2 regions of the Morganella sp. BCCO 40_0007 genome follow, and region 2 is predicted to be linked to the other one. Evidence: predicted binding sites of a transcription regulator. Region 2 holds the regulator's gene; the other holds the start of a gene.
The links. The regulator CRP, encoded in region 2, controls carbon source genes, mostly activating them, when cyclic AMP is high. The targets are predictions, from matches to a motif close to ATGTGANNNNNNTCACAT.
Positions count from the first base shown of each region.

Region 1: a site for CRP is predicted at 1,063-1,080, ahead of adhE (bifunctional acetaldehyde-CoA/alcohol dehydrogenase). Genes of this name have one in related genera too.

Region 1 covers NZ_JAVBIN010000007.1:146,336-157,204, forward strand. Annotated here, with positions in the region: gene R5268_RS10165 (ABC transporter ATP-binding protein) at 1-57, shown strand, start outside; gene R5268_RS10170 (YchE family NAAT transporter) at 102-749, opposite strand; gene adhE (bifunctional acetaldehyde-CoA/alcohol dehydrogenase) at 1,305-3,965, shown strand; gene R5268_RS10180 (thymidine kinase) at 4,316-4,918, opposite strand; gene R5268_RS10185 (H-NS family nucleoid-associated regulatory protein) at 5,418-5,828, shown strand; gene R5268_RS10190 (NAD-dependent epimerase) at 5,947-6,960, opposite strand; gene R5268_RS10195 (UDP-glucose dehydrogenase family protein) at 6,969-8,312, opposite strand; gene galU (UTP--glucose-1-phosphate uridylyltransferase GalU) at 8,335-9,240, opposite strand; gene rssB (two-component system response regulator RssB) at 9,403-10,431, opposite strand; gene R5268_RS10210 (YchJ family metal-binding protein) at 10,600-10,869, shown strand, end outside.
Region 2 covers NZ_JAVBIN010000004.1:19,093-29,961, forward strand. Annotated here, with positions in the region: gene R5268_RS05865 (phosphoribulokinase) at 1-130, shown strand, start outside; gene R5268_RS05870 (OsmC family protein) at 194-601, opposite strand; gene crp (cAMP-activated global transcriptional regulator CRP) at 905-1,537, shown strand; gene R5268_RS05880 (aspartate aminotransferase family protein) at 1,949-3,169, opposite strand; gene R5268_RS05885 (aminodeoxychorismate synthase component II) at 3,282-3,857, opposite strand; gene ppiA (peptidylprolyl isomerase A) at 4,125-4,691, opposite strand; gene yihA (ribosome biogenesis GTP-binding protein YihA/YsxC) at 5,248-5,871, shown strand; gene R5268_RS05900 (hypothetical protein) at 6,042-6,413, shown strand; gene R5268_RS05905 (hypothetical protein) at 6,417-6,644, shown strand; gene def (peptide deformylase) at 7,064-7,576, shown strand; gene polA (DNA polymerase I) at 7,822-10,620, opposite strand.

The DNA of each region.
Region 1 (10,869 bases), on a different contig from region 2:
TTTGATCGCACCGCCCTGCTGCGCGGCGATCACAGGATGGAGAATGCTCAGATGTAAAAACGGGGCCGATGGCCCCGTTCTGATAATAATGAACTGCGTGATTATGACAATAATCCGGGAAAACTCATTTTCATGCCGGTAATAATCAGCTCAATACCTAATGACATCAGCATCAGCCCCATAATACGGGTGACGACGTTAATGCCGGTTTGCCCGAGGTACTTCACCCACAATCCCGCTGAGCGGAACAGCAGCCAGCAGCAGAACGCAAACAGGATGCTGGTCAGCGCCAGCCCGAAAAAATTTTGCCAGCCCTGCCAGCGGGCGCTCCAGACCACACAGGAACTGATCGCACCCGGTCCCGCCATCAGCGGCAGCGCCAGCGGCACCACGCCGATATTGTCGCGGATTGCCGTTTCTGACTGCTCCTGCTTGTTCTGCTTATCTTCCCCCAGCTTACCGCTGATCATGGACATCGCAATAAGGACAATCAGTGTCCCCCCTGCTATCCGGAAAGATTCGATGGAAATACCGAACATAATGAGGATCTTATCGCCGACCAAAAGTGATATACACAAAATCACGGCCACCGAAAAGTTCGCAATCATGTTGGTTTTATTGCGCACTGCGGCAGTCTGATAATTTGTCATGCTCATAAAGACCGGCAAAATACCCACCGGGTTAACTAAAGCAAATAAGCCGACAAAAAATTTTAAATAACCGGAAAAATCCAGCAAGGTGTTGCCCACAAACGATCCTCAACCTGATGATAAAACAGTAACAGCCTGCTGATATTAACCGCAGTCTGTCGCCAAAAGGGTTGTAATAATTATAAATGTGATTATTAACACAGACATCATACCGTTGAATGTGCAGGAAAAGGAATTGCTTTGCACAGAATATTTTCCGCCGTCCGCTGACACGATACAGTTATATCGCCTTATTTTTGCCTGAATTTCAGGCAATCATCAGTTCCTCTGTAAAATTGAAACCCGATATCGTTCCTGTTACGCCGTGTTGTTCCTGTTTTGACTCATGCTGAATGGTGTCAGCTTGATATATTTGTGATTTGGATCACTTTAATATTTTTCCCGAATGTTAAGCTGCTTTCATTATAGTTGAATCGATTCAACTATAATGTGACAGAAAGACCTGACGGGCTTTTTAAGCAAATCAGCGGGCATATCTGCATTATGTTACCGGCAAAATCGATTTAGTTACCGGAAGATATCACCGCTATAATCAAATCGTATCAATCCGCTGATTTGCTTAAAAAGTTTAACAATTTATCAGGAGTGATCTGTATGGCCGTAACGAACGTTACCGAACTCAATGAATTAGTTGCCCGCGTGAAGAAAGCTCAGCGCGAGTTTGCCGGTTTCTCCCAGGAACAGGTGGATGCCATTTTCCGGGCCGCGGCACTCGCTGCTGCCGATGCCCGTATCCCGCTGGCAAAACTGGCGGTTGAAGAATCCGGTATGGGGATTATTGAAGATAAAGTGATTAAAAACCATTTTGCTTCTGAATACATCTATAACGCCTACCGCGATGAAAAAACCTGCGGCATCTTATCGGAAGACCCGACTTTCGGCACCATCACTATCGCAGAGCCTATCGGTATTATCTGCGGTATCGTCCCGACCACCAACCCGACCTCCACTGCTATCTTTAAAGCACTGATCAGCCTGAAAACCCGTAACGGGATCATTTTTTCCCCGCATCCGCGTGCCAAAAAAGCCACTAACAGAGCCGCAGAGATTGTCCTCAACGCCGCTGTTGCCGCCGGTGCCCCGAAAGATATTATCGGCTGGATTGACGAGCCGTCTGTTGAATTATCCAATGCCTTAATGCACCACCCGGATACTAACCTGATCCTCGCCACCGGCGGGCCGGGTATGGTGAAAGCCGCCTACAGTTCCGGTAAACCGGCTATCGGTGTCGGTGCGGGTAATACCCCTGTGGTGATCGATGAAACGGCTGATATCAAACGTGCGGTCGCCTCTATTCTGATGTCCAAAACATTCGATAACGGCGTGATTTGTGCCTCTGAGCAATCCGTTATTGTTGTCGATGATGTCTATGAGCAGGTCAAAGAACGTTTTGAAACCCACGGCGGCTATATTCTGAAAGGCAAAGAACTGAAAGCCGTTCAGGACATCATTCTGCTCAACGGCGGGCTGAATGCGAAAATTGTCGGTCAGTCTGCGGTGAAAATTGCTGAAATGGCCGGTATTGAAGTCCCTTCCTGGACCAAAATTCTGATCGGTGCTGTTTCCGTAGTGGATGAATCAGAGCCGTTTGCTCACGAAAAACTCTCTCCGCTGCTGGCAATGTACCGCGGCAAAGATTTTGAAGATGCGGTGGTCAAGGCGGAAAAACTGGTGGAAATGGGCGGAATCGGCCACACCTCCTGCTTATATACCGATCAGGACAACCAGCCTGAACGCGTTAAATTCTTCGGCGAGAAGATGAAAACCGCACGTATTCTTATCAATACCCCTGCGTCACAAGGCGGGATCGGCGATCTGTATAACTTCAAACTGTCTCCGTCACTGACACTGGGCTGCGGTTCCTGGGGTGGTAACTCCATTTCCGAAAACGTCGGGCCGAAACACCTGATCAACACCAAAACCGTGGCAAAACGAGCTGAAAATATGTTGTGGCATAAACTTCCGAAATCTATCTATTTCCGCCGCGGTTCTCTGCCGGTTGCCCTGGAAGAGATCGCCGGTGACGGTGCAAAACGTGCATTTATCGTAACTGACGGCTACCTGTTCAATAACGGCTACGTGGATGAAGTCACCCGTGTGCTGAAATCCTACGGCATGGAAGTGGAAATTTTCTTTGAAGTGGAAGCTGATCCGACACTTTCTGTCGTCCGCAAAGGTGCGGAGCAGATGAACAGCTTCAAACCGGACGTGATTATTGCCCTCGGCGGCGGTTCCCCGATGGATGCGGCCAAAATCATGTGGGTGATGTATGAACATCCGGAAACTCACTTTGAGGAACTGGCTCTGCGCTTTATGGATATCCGTAAACGTATCTATAAATTCCCGAAAATGGGTGTGAAAGCGAAAATGGTCGCGATCACCACCACCTCCGGTACCGGTTCGGAAGTCACCCCGTTTGCCGTCGTGACTGACGATACCACCGGCCAGAAATACCCGCTGGCAGACTACGCCCTGACGCCGGATATGGCTATTGTTGATGCCAACCTGGTGATGAACATGCCGAAATCCCTTACCGCCTTCGGCGGACTGGATGCGGTCACCCATGCGCTGGAAGCGTATGTATCGGTACTGGCAAACGAGTTCTCTGACGGCCAGGCATTACAGGCTCTCAAACTGCTGAAAGAGTTCTTACCGGCCAGCTATCACGAAGGCGCGAAAAACCCGGTTGCCCGTGAGCGTGTGCATAATGCCGCAACTATCGCCGGTATCGCGTTTGCCAACGCCTTCCTCGGTGTCTGTCACTCCATGGCCCATAAACTGGGTTCAGAGTTCCATATTCCGCACGGTCTGGCTAACGCCCTGCTTATCTGTAACGTCATTCGTTATAACGCCACAGATAACCCGACCAAACAGACTGCATTCAGTCAGTATGACCGTCCGCAGGCACGCCGCCGCTACGCGGAAATTGCAGATCACCTGCAACTGAGTGCTGCCGGTGACCGTACTGCGCAGAAAATTGAAAAACTGCTGATCTGGCTGGATGAAATCAAAGCGTCTCTGGGTATTCCTAAATCTATCCGTGAAGCCGGGGTGCCGGAAGCCGAGTTCCTGGCGAAGCTGGATAAACTGTCAGAAGATGCCTTTGATGACCAGTGTACCGGTGCGAACCCGCGTTATCCGCTGATTGCTGAATTAAAACAAATTATGCTGGATACGTATTACGGCCGTACCTATGACGAATCCGTTCCTGTTGCGGCGCCTAAACCGGTTGCCAAACGAAATGCTAAGAAATAGTCATCAATCCGGTAAATAATAACCGTAAAGCCCTCTCCGGAGGGCTTTTTTATATTTATCCCATAATAATAATTAAATAATTGTCTCTGTATTAACTGCTCTTCACTTTTGATCATGTTTCCCGCTGTCGCCGGTCTTTAATATTTAACTTAATACCGGTCACGAAACTGATGCAGCTACCGCCGCTATTTACCACGATTTTATCCCTGCTGACTCAAATACCGCCTAATCACTTTCCTGCACAAACTGCTTCCGCTGTTTTTTGATATCCCCGGCAATCCGCAACGGATATAAAAAAACCGGACAATGACGTCCGGCACTTTTTTGTATAACAGAGAGACTTCCCTGTTTTATGACCGATATTCTGCTGCTTTTACTTCACGTATCGCTTCATTGTAATGCTTGCGGCAGACCGATACATATTTTTCATTACCACCGATGTCTATTTGTGCGCCGTCCGCCATGACTCTGCCCTGTCCGTCATAACGTAAAACCCGGCTGGCTTTCCGCCCGCAATAACAAATTGTTTTTAATTCAACTAATTTATCCGCCCACGCCAATAAATAATGGCTTCCGCTGAATAATTCACCTTTAAAGTCTGTGCGTAATCCGTAGCACAGAACAGGAATATCAATGTCATCGACGATATAACACAGCTGTTCCACCTGTGCTTTGGTCAGAAACTGGCATTCATCGATTAATACGCAGTGTACGGGTGTCTGCTGATGTTCACGGATAATAACCGTGCTGACATCAGTATCAGTACCAAATACCCGTGCATCCGCGCTCAGGCCGATACGTGAGGTGACTCTGCGCTGTTCGTAGCGGTCGTCTATCTCTGCGGTAAATATCAGCGTGCGCATACCGCGTTCGTTATAGTTATAGGATGACTGCAGTAATGCAGTCGATTTTCCCGCGTTCATTGCGGAGTAATAAAAATAAAGCTGAGCCACCGGCTCTCTCCCCTTACACAATCAAGATCTGCGACAATACTAACACATTAGTGTTAAAAACAGCGCAATCTGTATTTCACACATGCCCGGATCGCATGCTCAATATCCTGAATTCATTGCAACTGTAAATTCACGCAAGGCATGGTTACATGACGGATATTCACTGTTGTTATCAGCAACCCTTCGCTTCATCCTGTTTTTCATTATACCGGGGCCGAAGAATAACGTTTCTTTACATAAGACAAGGTTAAATATAATTTGTATTCCCTCCCTCATTTATGAACAATTTTTATGAAGATGCTGAACATCAACGCATTTTCACCCCGTCCCCTTATCAAATTTAAACGAAAACCCAAAAACACCCTTATTATTCCTCAGAAATAATTGCTTTTAAAAAAAATGTGTTTTAACCTTACTCCGAAATTTGCTATTGCAGATTTTTAAATAGCAATCTATTATTAACTATACATCAGCCAACATTTAATTTGAGACCAGGATTATGAGTGAATCTTTGAAGCCATTTAATAATATCCGTACTCTTCGCGCTCAGGCGAGAGAATCCAGCTTAGAAGTTTTAGAAGAAATTCTGGAAAAACTGACTTCTGTTGTAGAAGAACGTCGTCTGGAAGAATCTCAGGCTCAGGCTAAAGAAGAAGAGCGCACCCGTAAATTAGAAGAGTTCCGTCAACTGCTTGAAAAGCAGAATATCAATCCGGAAGAATTAATTCAGTCTATGGGTACAGGCAAAGCAACACGCAAATCCAAGCGTGCTCAGCGCCCGGCCAAATATGAATATATCGATGAAAACGGTGAAAGCAAAACCTGGACCGGCCAGGGTCGTACACCAGCTGTGATCAAGCAGGCTATCGATAACGAAGGTAAATCTCTGAACGATTTCTTAATCAAGTAAGCGATTACACCTGACAAAAAGCCCTTCCCTGAAGGGCTTTTTTTATATCCGCCGATCAGCCGGACAGAAAAAAGGAGGCTTTCGCCTCCTTTTCTATACTTATAACCGTTGCTGTTATTTACTTTTTACCGTGATAAAACGACATATACCAGTCAACAAACTGCTGTACACCGTAATTAACCGGTGTATCCGGTGAGAAACCAATCGTGTTATACAGCTCGCCGGAATCCGCACAGGTGGATAACACATCACCATCCTGCATATCCATATAATGTTTATTGGCTTTAATATCCAGTGCGGTTTCAATCGCCTGAATAAAATCACCCAGCCTGGTCGGCTGTCCGTTACCGACATTATAGATCTTGTACGGTGCGGAACTGGCTGATTTCAGCCCCTCTTCCACCGTCCAGTCACTGTCAGCTGCCGGAATCACATTCACCAGACGCACCACCGCTTCCGCGATGTCACCAACATAGGTGAAATCGCGCACCATATTACCGTGGTTATAAACATCGATCGGTTTTCCGTCCAGCATGGCTTTAACAAACTTAAATAACGCCATATCCGGGCGGCCCCACGGGCCGTATACCGTAAAGAAGCGCAAACCGGTTGTCGGTAACTGATAAAGATGCGAATAACTGTGAGACATCAGTTCATTGGCTTTTTTCGTCGCCGCATACAACGAAACCGGATGATCCACATCATCCTCAACAGAGAACGGCTGCTTACGGTTCAGTCCGTATACCGAACTTGAGGAGGAATAAATCAGATGCCCGACGTTATTATGACGGCATCCTTCCAGGATATTCATATGCCCCAGAATATTCGCATCAATATACGCCATCGGATTCTGAATCGAGTAACGAACACCCGGCTGTGCCGCAAGGTGGATCACCCGTTCAAATTTTTGCGCGGCAAACAGTTCACTGACGGCCGCTTTCTCCGACAAATCCATTTTAAAAAACTGAAATTGCGGATGCGGTAATAACAGATCAAGGCGGGCCTGCTTGAGATTAACATCATAATAGTCATTCAGGTTATCGGCACCGACAACCTCGTGCCCCTGCTCAAGCAGGCGCTGCGAGACATGATAACCAATAAAACCGGCCGCACCGGTTACAAGTATTTTCATATTCAGACTCAAATTACCGGATTAATGGAAGCACCACGACCTATACCATAATAGATAAAGCCGCGATTTTCTAAACGTTCCGGGTCATAAAGGTTGCGTCCGTCAAAAATAACCGGCGTTTTCAGGCCTGCTTTGATAACGTCAAAGTCCGGCGCGCGGAAACTCTGCCATTCCGTGCAGATAACCAGTGCATCCGCATTGTGCAGTGCCGCTTCTTTCGTCCCCATCAGTGCCAGGTCATCACGCTGCCCGAAAATACGCTGTGCTTCCTGCATGGCTTCCGGGTCATATGCCTGAATTTTGGCTCCGGCTGCCCATAATTCCTGTAACAGGATACGGCTGGATGCTTCACGCATATCATCTGTATTCGGTTTAAAGGAAAGTCCCCATACCGCAAAGGTTTTACCCTTCAGGTTTTCACCGAAATGACGTTTGATAAAGGACGGCAGTTTGTATTTCTGCTGTTCGTTCACTTCTTCCACCGCACGCAGAATGCGCGGCGTAAAGCCGATATGCTCTGCTGTACGGATCAGAGCCTGTACATCTTTCGGGAAGCAGGAACCGCCGTAGCCGCAGCCCGGATAAATAAAGTGATAACCGATGCGGGAATCAGAACCGATACCCTGCCGCACATTCTCAATATCCGCACCCAGCATTTCCGCCAGGTTGGAGATTTCATTCATAAAGCTGATTTTCGTGGCCAGCATGCAGTTTGCCGCGTATTTGGTCAGCTCCGCACTGCGGATATCCATGACGATCATCCGGTCATGGTTGCGGTTAAACGGCTCATACAGTTCACGGATAATATCGACAACACGCTCATTATCACAACCGATAACAATACGCTCAGGACGCATACAGTCAGCAACTGCCGCCCCTTCCTTCAGGAATTCCGGATTGGACACCACGTCATAGGCAATATCCGCACCACGTTCCGCCAGCGCGGCTTTGATGGTGGCATTGACTTTGTCTGCGGTACCGACAGGTACAGTGGATTTGTCGATAACCACTTTGTAGTCCTGCATATGCTGCGCGATGGTACGGGCAACGGCGGTCACGTATTGCAGATCGGCTGAGCCGTCTTCGTCAGGCGGTGTGCCGACCGCAATAAATTGCAGTGTACCGTGAGCCACACCCTTTTCCGCGTCGGTGGTAAAGCTTAAACGGCCTTCTTCATAGTTTTTCTTCACCAGCGGCGCCAGGCCCGGTTCAAAAATCGGGATAACACCGTTTTTCAGGTTTTCCACTTTTTTTGCATCAACGTCGACACACATCACATCATGGCCGACTTCCGCCAGTACTGTCGCCTGCACCAGGCCGACATACCCGATTCCAAATACGGTTACTTTCATAGTTCACCTATTGCAACAATTATTAATTCTGTAATGTTTTCAGCCAGTCTGAGAATTCACGGCCCAGGTGCTTATGACGCATGCTGTATTCGACAAAGGCTTTCATATAACCCATTTTGTCACCACAGTCATGGCTGCGGCCTACCAGGCGGTATGCTTCCACCGGATTTTTTTCAATCAGCATCGCGATCGCATCCGTCAGCTGGATCTCATCACCGGCACCCGGTGCGGTTTTCCCCAGCAGCGGCCAGATATCCTGAGACAGCACATAGCGGCCGACGATAGACATATTTGACGGTGCTTTGGCCGGTTCCGGTTTTTCCACCACCGCAAACATCGGTTTGCTTTCGCCGGCAGCCAGGCTTTCACCGTGACAATCCACCACGCCATAGTTTGACACCATTTCCTGCGGAACAGGATCGACCATGACCTGGCTTGCACCGTGCTCTTCATAACGTGCAATCATTTCTCTGAGGTTGAATTTTGTCAGGTCAGTGCTGTGTTCATCAATGATGACATCCGGTAATACCACCGCAAACGGCTCATCACCAATCATTGGTTTCGCACATAACACCGCGTGACCGAGCCCTTTGGCGATGCCCTGGCGGGTCTGCATGATAGTGACATGACGCGGGCAGATTGACTGAACTTCTTCCAGCAACTGACGTTTAACGCGTTTTTCCAGGATGGCTTCCAGTTCAAAACTGGTATCGAAATGGTTTTCAATGGAGTTTTTTGATGAGTGGGTCACTAAAATAATTTCGGTGATCCCTGCCGCGATACACTCATTAACCACATACTGGATAAGCGGTTTATCCACCAGCGGCAGCATTTCTTTCGGAATCGCTTTTGTGGCCGGAAGCATACGTGTTCCTAATCCTGCAACCGGGATCACAGCCTTGTGTACCTTATTTTTCTGCACTGACATACATCATCCTCATGCGCATAAACAGAATAAATACGCGATTTATAAAAAATAATGAGACTGAGTATACCAGCTAATTTTCAGGGATAAATACTCTGTTCCGTGTAAATGCGGTTTAGTGTTAAGAGATGTTTAATATCTGAACGGGTTGATAAAGCCCGGCAATTATCCCTGATGTGGTCCGGGCGTCAGGCTTAATTTAATCTGGCTGCTGCTGTTCCAGATCCGGCATTGCAGATGACGGCTGAATTCGCTTATCTGACTGGAATAAACGGAAGAGAGTGTACCCAGCGGAATCCCCCTGTTAATACGGATCACATGATTATCAGAGCGTAATTCCGCACTGATACCGGCGCTGGATAATAACACCGACTTACGCCGGGTGTGATAATACCCCAGCAGCAGCGGCAGTTGTCCCGGAATACCGGCCTCCTGCAATAAGCGGTTCAGCTTATTCAGGATAGCGGTCATACTCGGTAATCTCCGGTGGTGATTATGAATATAACGTTTAAGCAGATCGTTAAAAATCACGCGGATTAACATCGCCATCAGCGGACCGTTGCCGGTATTCTGACTGATATCAAGGCAATAAAACGCCACTTCATTATCCGAAAATTCGGCCACGTCAAATACCAGCCCGGCCCGGCAGGTATCGGATAATTGCGCGTAACGGATCTGATAATTTGCCAGCACCTGGCTCGGCGGCGGATTCAGCTGTTTTAATAAACGCAAAACATCATCCACATTATGTTGTAACTGAGCCCAGATCCCGGACAGATCATTGTTTTCCAGCACGCCCGGTGAGAAAAATGACGGGTACAAATGCGACAGACACATTTTTTTCACTTCTTCCAGCCTGCTCAGCGGCTTTAACAAAACATCCTTTGCCCCCAGGCGCAGCACTTCATCGATATCGGACATCTTTTGTGTCGCGGAAATAACAATCACCGGAACCGCCGGTAATTCCGATTGTAAACGTGCGATAAATTCCGCACCGGTCATCACCGGCATATTCAGATCGCAGAAAATCAGCTCCGGCTGAAATCCCTCTTCTATACACGCCCATGCACGGGCACCGTCACCGGCGGAGAGTACAGTGGCACCGAGAAGGCGCAAATAAGATGACAACGCCATATTAAATACCGGGTCGTCATCGATGACTAACAATCGTTTTCCGTCCAGTGCTTGTTTCATCGCATCCTCTTCTCACCCGGCCACACACTACAGATTACCCGGAACACCGGTGATAACGTTGCTCCCGCACTGCTCCTGTGATTAAGGATAGCGTGTGATCTGTATTTCCGGTAGCATCAGAACCCTGTTCCTTACGATTATTTACCCTGAACACATTATTTGATAATTATGTCTCATTTTACAGATAGCGCCCCCTGTCCGTGCGGCAGCGGCGATACATTCGCACAGTGTTGTCAGCCTTATCTTTCCGGTGCACTCAGTGCCCCTGATGCGCGTGCGCTGATGCGTTCACGTTACAGTGCATTTGTCACACATAATGCCGATCACCTGATCCGGACATGGTATCCGCCGGAGCGGGCGGAAGCGTTACGGGCAGAACTGATCGCCGGGTTCGGTGAAACGGAATGGCTGGGGCTGAATGTTATTGATTTTCAGCCC
Region 2 (10,869 bases):
TCAGGGGTCGTTTATTTCCGCCTCAAATACGATTGTTGTACCCGGCGGCAAATTAGGACTGGCAATGGAATTAATAATGGCGCCCCTGGCAGAGCAATTATTACAGGGAAAACAAATAAACAAGCGATAAAAAAACCGGGTAATAATGTATTACCCGGTTTATGTTCAAAAATAAAAATAATCTTTCAAAAAATTATTCAATATTTTTCACTTCAAAACTATGTGTAATGTTAACACTTTCGCCTAACATTAATGAAACAGAACAATATTTTTCAGCGGATAATTGCACGGCACGCCCGACAACGTTTTCTGTCAGGTCACGACCGGTTACAATAAAATGCAGATTGATGTGAGTGAATAAACGCGGCGCGGTTTCACGACGTTCAGCAGTAAGTTTTACATCACAATCAATGACTTGATTACGGCCTTTTTGCAAAATAGAGACAACATCAATGGCGCTGCAGCCGCCGGTTGCCATCAGTACCATCTCCATCGGGTTCGGGGCTTTTTCACCGGCATTACCGTCCATCGTAATCTGGTGTCCTGACGCGGATTCCCCTAAGAAAGTCATGTTCTCAACCCACTTTACACGCGCTTCCATTTTTATACCCTCATCATCAATATAATTCACGACAGACTACCCTTTCATTCACGGGCTGGCAATCTATCTCATAGTTTATTATGCTGAAGCGAGACAGTGGAAGACAGGACTGTTTTCCTGTGCTAAAAACACGGCAAGGATTTATCTATGGCTAAGATCAATATCTTTCCGTGTGGATTATTATACTATTTTAATAAACTAACTTGCCGGAAATTCAGCAAGTTAATATGATAAGCTAAGACTTTATATAATTGCAGAGCGTAAACAACGGTTTGCAATAACTAACAACAGAGGATAACGCGAATGGTTCTCGGCAAGCCACAAACAGACCCCACGCTTGAATGGTTTTTGTCTCACTGCCATATCCACAAATATCCATCCAAAAGCACACTTATTCATCAGGGCGAAAAGGCAGAAACACTCTACTACATTGTAAAAGGTTCTGTTGCGGTACTGATCAAAGATGAAGAAGGCAAAGAGATGATTTTATCCTATCTCAATCAGGGTGATTTCATCGGTGAACTCGGATTATTTGAGGAAGGTCAGGAACGTACAGCGTGGGTACGGGCAAAAAGCGCCTGCGAAGTTGCAGAAATCTCGTACAAAAAGTTCCGCCAGCTTATCCAGGTTAACCCGGATATCCTTATGCGCCTTTCCGCGCAGATGGCAAGCCGCCTGCAAACCACATCAGAAAAGGTCGGAAACCTTGCATTCCTTGATGTGACAGGCCGCATCGCCCAGACATTACTGAACCTGGCGAAACAGCCGGATGCGATGACGCACCCGGACGGTATGCAAATCAAAATTACCCGTCAGGAAATCGGCCAGATTGTGGGATGTTCCCGCGAAACAGTCGGCCGTATTCTGAAGATGCTGGAAGATCAGAACCTGATCTCCGCACACGGTAAAACCATCGTGGTATACGGCACCCGTTAATCCGGACGACCTTTATCACCAAAACAGGCGCAATTGCGCCTGTTTTTCTTTTCTTAATCATCAGTGATTACTGAAGAATATCTGCCCTGCGGTATCGCAGCTTTCCTTCACGGCAGGCTTGATCAAAGGATGCTTTCAACTGACGCATTGCTGCTGTTTTACGCTCTGCAATGTTCATTTTTTTATCTCAGAAATGTCGTGTTTTAAGTACATACCCTTTACCTCCTTCACCAAGACCAGCCCTTGGTAAAGATGAACATAAAAGCTGCCATGAAGAAATTCTTCAAATTTGCCTGAAAGCCGGATTGTTATTATTTTACTGAAAGCAGATAAACATCCGGCAAACTTATCATGACAAAAACAATAATAAAATATACAAATCAGTTAGTTAAATACGTTAATGCGGTAAAATTACTGCATTTCCCGGAAGTCATTCAGGGTTTTTGCCAGTCGTTTCATTCCCTCATCCACATCTGCTTTTTCAATAATCAGCGACGGCGTAAAACGCAGAACATTGGTGCCGGCATTCAGCAGCATCAGGCCATTTTTGGCCGCGAGTCCCAGCAGTATTTTTGATTGATCGCGGAAGATACCCGCCAGTTCGGCACCTATCAGCAACCCTTTACCGCGGATCTCCGCAAACGCGCCAAATGTGCTGTTCAGGGATTGCAGAGCATCGGCAAACCACCGGTGACGTTCATCCACTCCCGCCAGCAGCGCCGGGTCATTAATCAGATCAAAGGCGGCATTGCCGACAGCGCAGGCCAGCGGATTGCCGCCATAGGTGGTACCGTGGGTACCGGGCACCATGACCTGCGCGATCGCCTGTTTTGTCAGCATCGCACTGATCGGAAAACCACCACCCAGCGCTTTCGCCGTGGTCAGAATGTCCGGCTCAATGCCGTAATCCATATAGGCAAACAGTTTTCCGCTGCGCCCCATCCCGCTTTGCACTTCATCAAAGACCAGCAATGCCTGATGTTTATCACACAGATCACGCACACCCTGCATAAAAGCAGGAGTGGCAGGCGTGATCCCCCCCTCACCCTGGATAGGTTCCAGAACCACGGCACAGGTGTGATCGTCCATCACCGCTTTGACAGCATCGAGGTCGTTGAAAGGTACATGAATAATATCTGCCGGTTTCGGCCCGAAGCCATCGGCATATTTCGGCTGGCCGCCGACAGAAACAGTGAAAAGTGTCCGGCCGTGGAAGCCATGGTGAAAAGCAATAATTTTGGTTTTATAAGGATGATGACGGGTCAGTGCATAATGACGTGCCAGTTTGAATGCAGCTTCATTCGCCTCCGCGCCGGAGTTGGCAAAGAAAACCCGTTCCGCGAACGTGTGTTTTATCAGCTTCTGCGCCAGTGTCAGTGCCGGTTCATTGGTAAAAATATTGCTGACATGCCAGAGTGACTCACTCTGGGTTTTCAGCGCAGCGACCAGCGCCGGATGACAATGCCCCAGAGCCAGTACGGCAATACCACCGGCAAAATCGACATATTCGGTGCCGTTCTGATCCCATACACGGCTTCCCTGTCCTCTGACAGGAATAAAATCAGCCGGTGCATAAATTGGCAGCATTACTTCATCATAAGTGCCGCGCGTTACCGCATTCTGTTTTGTCATCGTTCCTTACCTGATCTATCCACAAGTGAAAATATAATCACCAAATATGAATAAAAAATCAAATTAAAACGAATGAAAAAACAGAACCTAGGATAAAATAATCGATAACTGATTAGTATTTCAGGAAATTATTCAGGAGTTCATGCCCCTGTTCACTGAGAATACTTTCCGGATGGAATTGCACACCTTCAATCGGCAGGGTTTTATGGCGGATACCCATGATTTCATCCACATTACCGTCGTGCAGGCTCCATGCCGTGACTTCAAAAGAGGCCGGCAGTGTTTCCGGGGCAATCACCAGTGAATGATAGCGGGTGACGGTCAGCGGACGGTTCAGCCCTTTGAACACCCCCTGCTGATTATGATGGATTGCGGTGGTTTTGCCGTGCATGACTTTACGTGCCTTCACCACCTGTGCGCCAAACGCCTGACCGATAGCCTGATGCCCGAGGCAAACCCCGAGGATCGGAATCTCACCGGCGAAATGACTGACGGCATCCAGTGAAATACCGGCGTCAGACGGCGTACAGGGACCCGGTGAGATCACCAGGTGAGACGGCGATAATTGCTCAATATCACTGAGGCTGACGGCATCATTTCGTTTAACCTGTACATCTGCACCTAACTCACAGAAGTATTGATACAGGTTATAAGTAAATGAGTCATAATTATCGATAATTAATAGCATGATTAATCTATATCCAACTGATATATTTATCTTTTTTATTTTCAAACTGCTGCGTCAGGCACACGTTGACAGCGCCCGGCAACCACAGGGGATTGCACAGTCAGCTTCATGAAGCGGGCTATAATACCACAGCCGGACAGAGAAAATAGCCCGAATGCGGCATGGTACCGCAGAGGCAGATATCGTCTGATTCAGACTATCAGGGAGTTTGACATGCTTACGGGGAATATCCGGAAATATTCCCCTTAGTCTGCACGAAAATACGGTTTATTTTACGATAGTTGCAGAAATAATTTTGATCGGTGTTGACGGTACATTCTGGTAAGGACCGATGTTTTCAGTCTTCACTTTTGAGATTTTATCGACAACATCCATGCCGTTCACGACTTTACCAAACACGGCATAGCCAAAATCACGCTGGCCGTGGTCGAGGAATGCATTATCCGCCACGTTGATAAAGAACTGGCTGGTTGCGCTGTCTTTATCTGCGGTACGCGCCATCGCAATGGTTCCGCGCAGATTACGCAGGCCGTTATCCGCTTCGTTTTTGACAGGCGGGCGGGTCTGTTTCTGATTCATATCCGCCGTAAAGCCGCCGCCCTGCACCATAAAGCCCGGGATGACGCGGTGGAATGTTGTATCGTCATAGAACTTATCTGAGACATACTGTTTAAAATTTTCCACAGTTTTCGGCGCTTTTTCATTATCCAGCGCAATTTCAAAATCACCTGCGGTGGTGGTAAATTTAACATGCGTCTGCTCCGCCGCGAACGCCAGCGAAGTTGCACTGAGGGTACAGGCTGCCACAAATGAAACTAAAACTCGTTTTAACATTCCCAATTCCTTTCAACGAAATAAACTTACACTAATCTTAACGATTTTAATGGGCAATGGCGCGAAGTGCCACCGATTTACTTTAATTTACTTTCACGGCAGGGATGAAGAATTAATATAAGAATTTTTCACGTATTTGTACTGATGATATTTCGCTCACGGCCCGTAATTAAGCAAAATTCGGCGAAATTTTTCATCCCGCTGATACATTTATTCCATTTAACGTGTAAATATAAATATCATACTGATCTTTATGGATAATTTTCATTTACTGATAAAAAACTCAACTTATGCCAAATAAAAAATAACATCCGGACTTATAACCAATAATAAACCGCCCTGATTTTTTATCTTTTTACGCGTAAATATCAGTGTCTTTTCTGCCGGAAACACTTTGTTTTCTCCGGATTATATCTGCTGCCGCCCCCCATCCTATTATTGTTGTCACTTTTTTCATTTCTGAAAATAAACAGGCGCAGTAATCTGTCTGCCGCAGTTCTTAAACAACATGCATTAGGCTATAATCATCCCGGTTTCGACCTGAGGAGAACAGATTTTGACCATTAAAACGCACAACTACCAAGTGACCCATTTTGTCATCAGCGCACCGGATATCCGCCATTTACCGGAAGATACGGGGATCGAAGTGGCGTTTGCCGGTCGCTCCAATGCCGGAAAATCCAGTGCACTGAATGCACTGACACAGCAAAAAAGCCTGGCGCGGACCAGTAAGACACCGGGACGTACCCAGCTTATCAACCTGTTTGAAGTCACTGACGGCTGCCGTGTGGTTGACCTGCCGGGCTATGGATACGCTGAAGTTCCGGAAGCAATGAAACGGAAATGGCAGGCCGCACTGGGCGAATATCTGCAAAAGCGCAACTGTCTGCGTGGTCTGGTGGTACTGATGGATATCCGTCATCCGCTTAAAGACCTGGATATGCAGATGATTGAGTGGGCAGTGGCAATGCAGGTACCGGTACTGGCATTACTGACCAAAGCCGACAAACTGGCCAGCGGCGCACGCAAAAAGCAGCTGATGGCTGTTCGCGATGCTCTGGCAGAACTGAGTGACACCGGCGATATTCAGGTGGAATACTTCTCCGCCCTGAAAAAAATCGGCATTGATAAGTTACGTCTGAAACTGGACACCTGGTTCAGCGAAAGCGACGCAGAGTGATCCCCTCCCGAAACAGATGGTTATTACTGACCATCTGTTCTTTTCTGTAATCATCATCCCTTAGCCAAAAGACCGAAAAAAGCCGCTCTGCCGGCCATAATCTGTCCGACCCCTCTCTTCCCTGCTATACACAATCTGATGATATGTTCACAAACATAAGGATGTGTTTTATGCGGGAAAAAACATTATATATTCTGGCCAACGATTTATACCGTATGGGCAACAGTAGTTCATCCCGGCTGGCGAATGTCAGAAAGAGCGATATTAATACCAGAGAAATTGGTGAAACGGATTTCATTGTTGCTGATAATAACGGTGTGAGTGTATTTACCAAAGAAGGTCTGGATGAATGTCCGCTGAGCGGGTGGGTATGGGAGTTAAAAGCAGGTACTATCCTGCCTGCCGGCCTGACTATTGTTAAACGGGGTTCAAAGGGCCATCATATGATTGTACCGGCGGAAAATATGCCGCTGACAAAATATATCAGCCTGCTGGAAAGTGTGGCCATGTTCTGTGAAAAACAATATATGAAGAGAGCATAACAGATGCGGGTACTCGAACTCAAAATCGACAGAAGCACATTTAACTTACTGTGGAAATCACTCCATGCCAGGGAAGAAGCACTCCTTCGCAGAGTTGAGGAATACGGGGAAGATTCAGATGAAGGTGCTGATGCCCTGAACGATATCATGGCACTCCGCCTTTACCGGAACGAACTCCGGGAAGATGCCGAACCGGTTTTTGATGCGAATGCCTTTCTCACTGACGATTAACCTTTCCCCGCCTTTATTCAGGACAAAAAAAATGCTCCGGTCAGAAGTTGTCTGACCGGAGCAGCTAATATTCAGCTAAATCCGATTACGTGAAGTAAAAGGTCTGAAAGATAGAACATCTTACCTCTGTACCCTACACAAATAACTTTACAGCAAATTTACGGACAAAAAAACCTTTTTTGTAATTTTTTTTCAGATTACGCACGATTCAGCTTGTCATAAAACCGTAAAATTCATCTCAAATGTTCTTTAATTACATATTTATGCGATCTGGATCTATAGGTAGTCCGAGCCTGTCCGCACAAAATAGCAACAAAACAGCACAAATGATGCCGTTTTAATACCATACTGTTATGATAGTCTGAGCGCATCCGGGAGTATGCCTCCCCATTATTCCGAATTATATTAGTGAGTTAGCTATGGCATTACTGACATTACGGCATTTTCCTGATCCCTGCCTGCGGGAAACGGCTCAACCGGTCACGGTTTTTGATGACGACCTGAAAACATTTGTTACTGATATGACAGAAACCATGTATGCCGAACGGGGCATCGGCCTTGCTGCGCCGCAGGTGGGTGTCTGTAAACGTGTGATTATCGTTGATGTCTCTGAAAACCGGGATCAGCCGATGGCGCTGATTAATCCTGAGTTTATTCAGTGTGACGGAGAAATGATGATGATGGACGGTTGCCTGTCCCTGCCGGAGAGTTATACGGAGACACAGCGCTATTCTTCAGTCATGGTCCGCTATCAGGATGTGAACGGTACAGAGCACACTCTTGAGGCAGAGGGATTACAGGCCGGTTGCCTCCAGCATGAAATAGATCATCTCAACGGTAAGCTGTTTATCGACCATCTCTCGCCGCTGAAGCGCCAGCGCATTGAGAAAAAAGTGAAGAAAACCCTGAAAATGCGGGAAGAAAACGCATAACAGAAAAATCCCCCCGGAACACAATACCTTTGCGCTATAGATTTAGTTTGTGGCTGAAAAATGATACCGGATGCTAAGGCTAAATCATTCGGTTTGCAGCGGAACCAGAGCACAATCCCTTTACGCTATAGATTTCAATTCGTGGTAAGGCGGCAAAGGAAGAAATCCGGGGAGCATACACCAGTATGTGACCCGGATTTCTGAGTGCGGCCAACGCAGCCACGGATTGAAAGATGACGCGTAAATTAGTGGGCTTCGTCCCAATTGGCACCGACTCCCGCTTCCACTTTTAACGGCACATCCAGTTTCATCGCTGCTTCCATCAGCCCGCGGATCTTCTCTGCCATCTCTGCCTGCTGTTCTTTTCTGACTTCAAACACCAGTTCATCGTGTACCTGCATAATCATCAGCGCATCGATGTTCTCTTTTTGCAGCCAGTCATCCACGGCGATCATCGCTTTTTTGATGATATCCGCTGCGGTACCCTGCATCGGGGCGTTGATCGCCTCGCGCTCAGCAGCCTTGCGGCGCATACCGTTACGGGAATTGATTTCCGGCAGCCAGAGACGACGGCCTTCCAGCGTTTCCACGTATCCTTTTTCTGCCGCATGTTCACGGGTGCGGGCCATATACTCCAGCACGCCCGGATAGCGTTCAAAATAGAGATCCATATAACGCTGTGCTTCACCGCGCGGGATACCCAGCTGACGTGCAAGACCAAATGCGCTCATGCCGTAAATCAGGCCGAAGTTAATCGCTTTCGCGCTGCGGCGCTGATCAGACGTCACTTCTTCCAGCGGCACACCAAACACTTCTGCGGCGGTGGCGCGGTGGATATCCTTGCCTTCGGCAAAGGCTTTCAGCAGCCCTTTGTCCTGTGACAGATGCGCCATGATACGCAGCTCAATCTGCGAATAGTCCGCCGCCATAATGCAGTAGCCGTCACGGGCGATAAACGCCTGACGGATACGGCGTCCTTCATCCGTCCTGACAGGAATATTCTGCAGGTTCGGGTCACGGGAAGACAGGCGGCCGGTTGCCGTCACGGCCTGGTGATAAGAGGTATGCACACGGCGGGTTTTCGGGTCCACCATCAGCGGTAGTTTATCGGTATAGGTAGTTTTCAGTTTGGACAGACTGCGGTGCTCCAGGATCACACGCGGTAACTCATGGTTATCCGCCAGCTCTTCCAGCACTTCCTCATTAGTTGACGGTGCGCCGCCCGGGGTTTTCTTCACCACCGGCAGATTCAGTTTTTCAAACAGAATGGCCTGTAACTGTTTCGGTGAAGAAAGATTGAATTCTTCACCGGCGATGGCAAATGCCTGTTTTTCCAGCTCATCCAGACGGGCTGTCAGTTGTACTGACTGTGCCGCCAGCACATTGGCGTCGATCAGAACCCCTGTCCGTTCCATACGGGAAAGCACCGGCACCAGCGGCATTTCGATATCCTGATAGACATGCAGCAGGGATTTTTCCGCTTCCAGCTGCGGATAGAGCGCCTGATGCAGCAGCAACGTGATATCCGCATCTTCCGCCGCATAATTGGCGGCTTCTTCCAGCGGGATCTGATTAAACGTCAGCTGCTTTTTGCCTTTCCCGGCGATCTCTTCAAATGTCGTGGTTTTATAATTCAGATGGCGATCGGCCAGGCTGTCCATATCATGACGCCCGGCAACACTGTTGAGCACATAGGATTCCAGCATGGTGTCGAAAGCGATACCGCGCAGCTCCACATCGTAATTTTCCATAATCCCGCGATCAAACTTGAGGTTCTGACCGATTTTACGGATTTTTTCATCTTCCAGAATCGGTTTCATCACCCGCAGCACCTGCTCAGTCAGCAGCTGATCCGGTGCATCCAGGTAATCATGGCCGATCGGCACATAAGCTGCATGGCCCGCTTTTGCGGCAAATGACATGCCGACCAGGCGTGCAGAAAGGTTATCCAGACTGTCGGTCTCGGTATCAAAAGCAAATTCACCAGCTTCACGCAGGATATCCGCCCAGCGGTTCAGTGCCGCTTCATCAAGGATAGTTTCATAGTTTTCATTGCTGATTTCCGGCGCCGTTACCGGTGCTGCCGGAGGTTGTGCTGCGGAGGCGGCACTCACAGCTGTTTTTGATGGTGCGCTGCGGGTGCTTTTCTTCGCCAGCCAGCCGCCGTTTTCCAGATCACTTATCCAGCGTTTGAATTCATACTGCGTGAATAATGCATGCAGCTTATCCAAATCCGGCTCTGACAGCACAAGGGTATCCCAGGTACGATCAAGCTCCACGTCGGTTTTGATGGTCGCCAGGGTGTAAGAGAGATACGCCATCTCTTTGTTGGTTTCCATCTTCGGCGCGAGGGTTTTGGCACCACGGAAGCTCAGTCCGGCAATTTTACTCAGGTCTGTATAGATATCATCCAGACTGCCCAGCCCCTGTAACAATGCCTGAGCCGTTTTTTCACCGACGCCCGGTACGCCCGGGATGTTATCGGAGGAATCGCCCATCAGCGCCAGATAATCGATAATCAGTGACGGCGGAACACCATACTTGGTTTCCACTTCCTCCGGCCCGAGAATGGTATTATTCATGGTATTGATCAGCGTGATGTCCGGCGTCACCAGCTGCGCCATATCTTTATCACCGGTGCTGATCAGCACCGCGCGGCCTTCGGCTGCCGCCTGTTTCGCCAGTGTCCCGATAACATCATCGGCTTCCACACCGGAAACAGATAACAGCGGCATGCCCATCGCGATAACCATGTCATGCAGCGGCGCTATCTGCTCACGCAGATCATCCGGCATCGGCGGACGATGTGATTTATAGGCTTCGAACAGTTCATCGCGGAACGTTTTACCTTTGGCATCAAATACCACGGCAACATGGCTGGGTTCATACTGCATCACCAGGCTGCGCAGCATATTCAGCACGCCGTACATGGCACCGGTCGGTTGCCCGGCACTGTTGGTCAGCGGAGGGAATGCGTGGTAAGCACGATAGAGGTATGATGAACCATCGACTAAAATCAAGGGGTTGTCTGCAATCTGAGCCATAATTGCCTTCACAGTATTAAATGGAGTCTTGCGGGTAGCATGCCACAGACTGCGGCATCCGACGACTATTATCGGCCGCAGCCGTTAATCTTCCCGCACATCAGAACAGGACGGGTACGCCGGTAAAATAAAAAATAACAAACTGTGGATAACTTTGTGGGTAAATTTATGAACCCTATGTAAATCACTGTCTGCAGCGTGATATGCCTGAATCTCATTCAAAAAAATCAATAGGTTATAAACGAATAG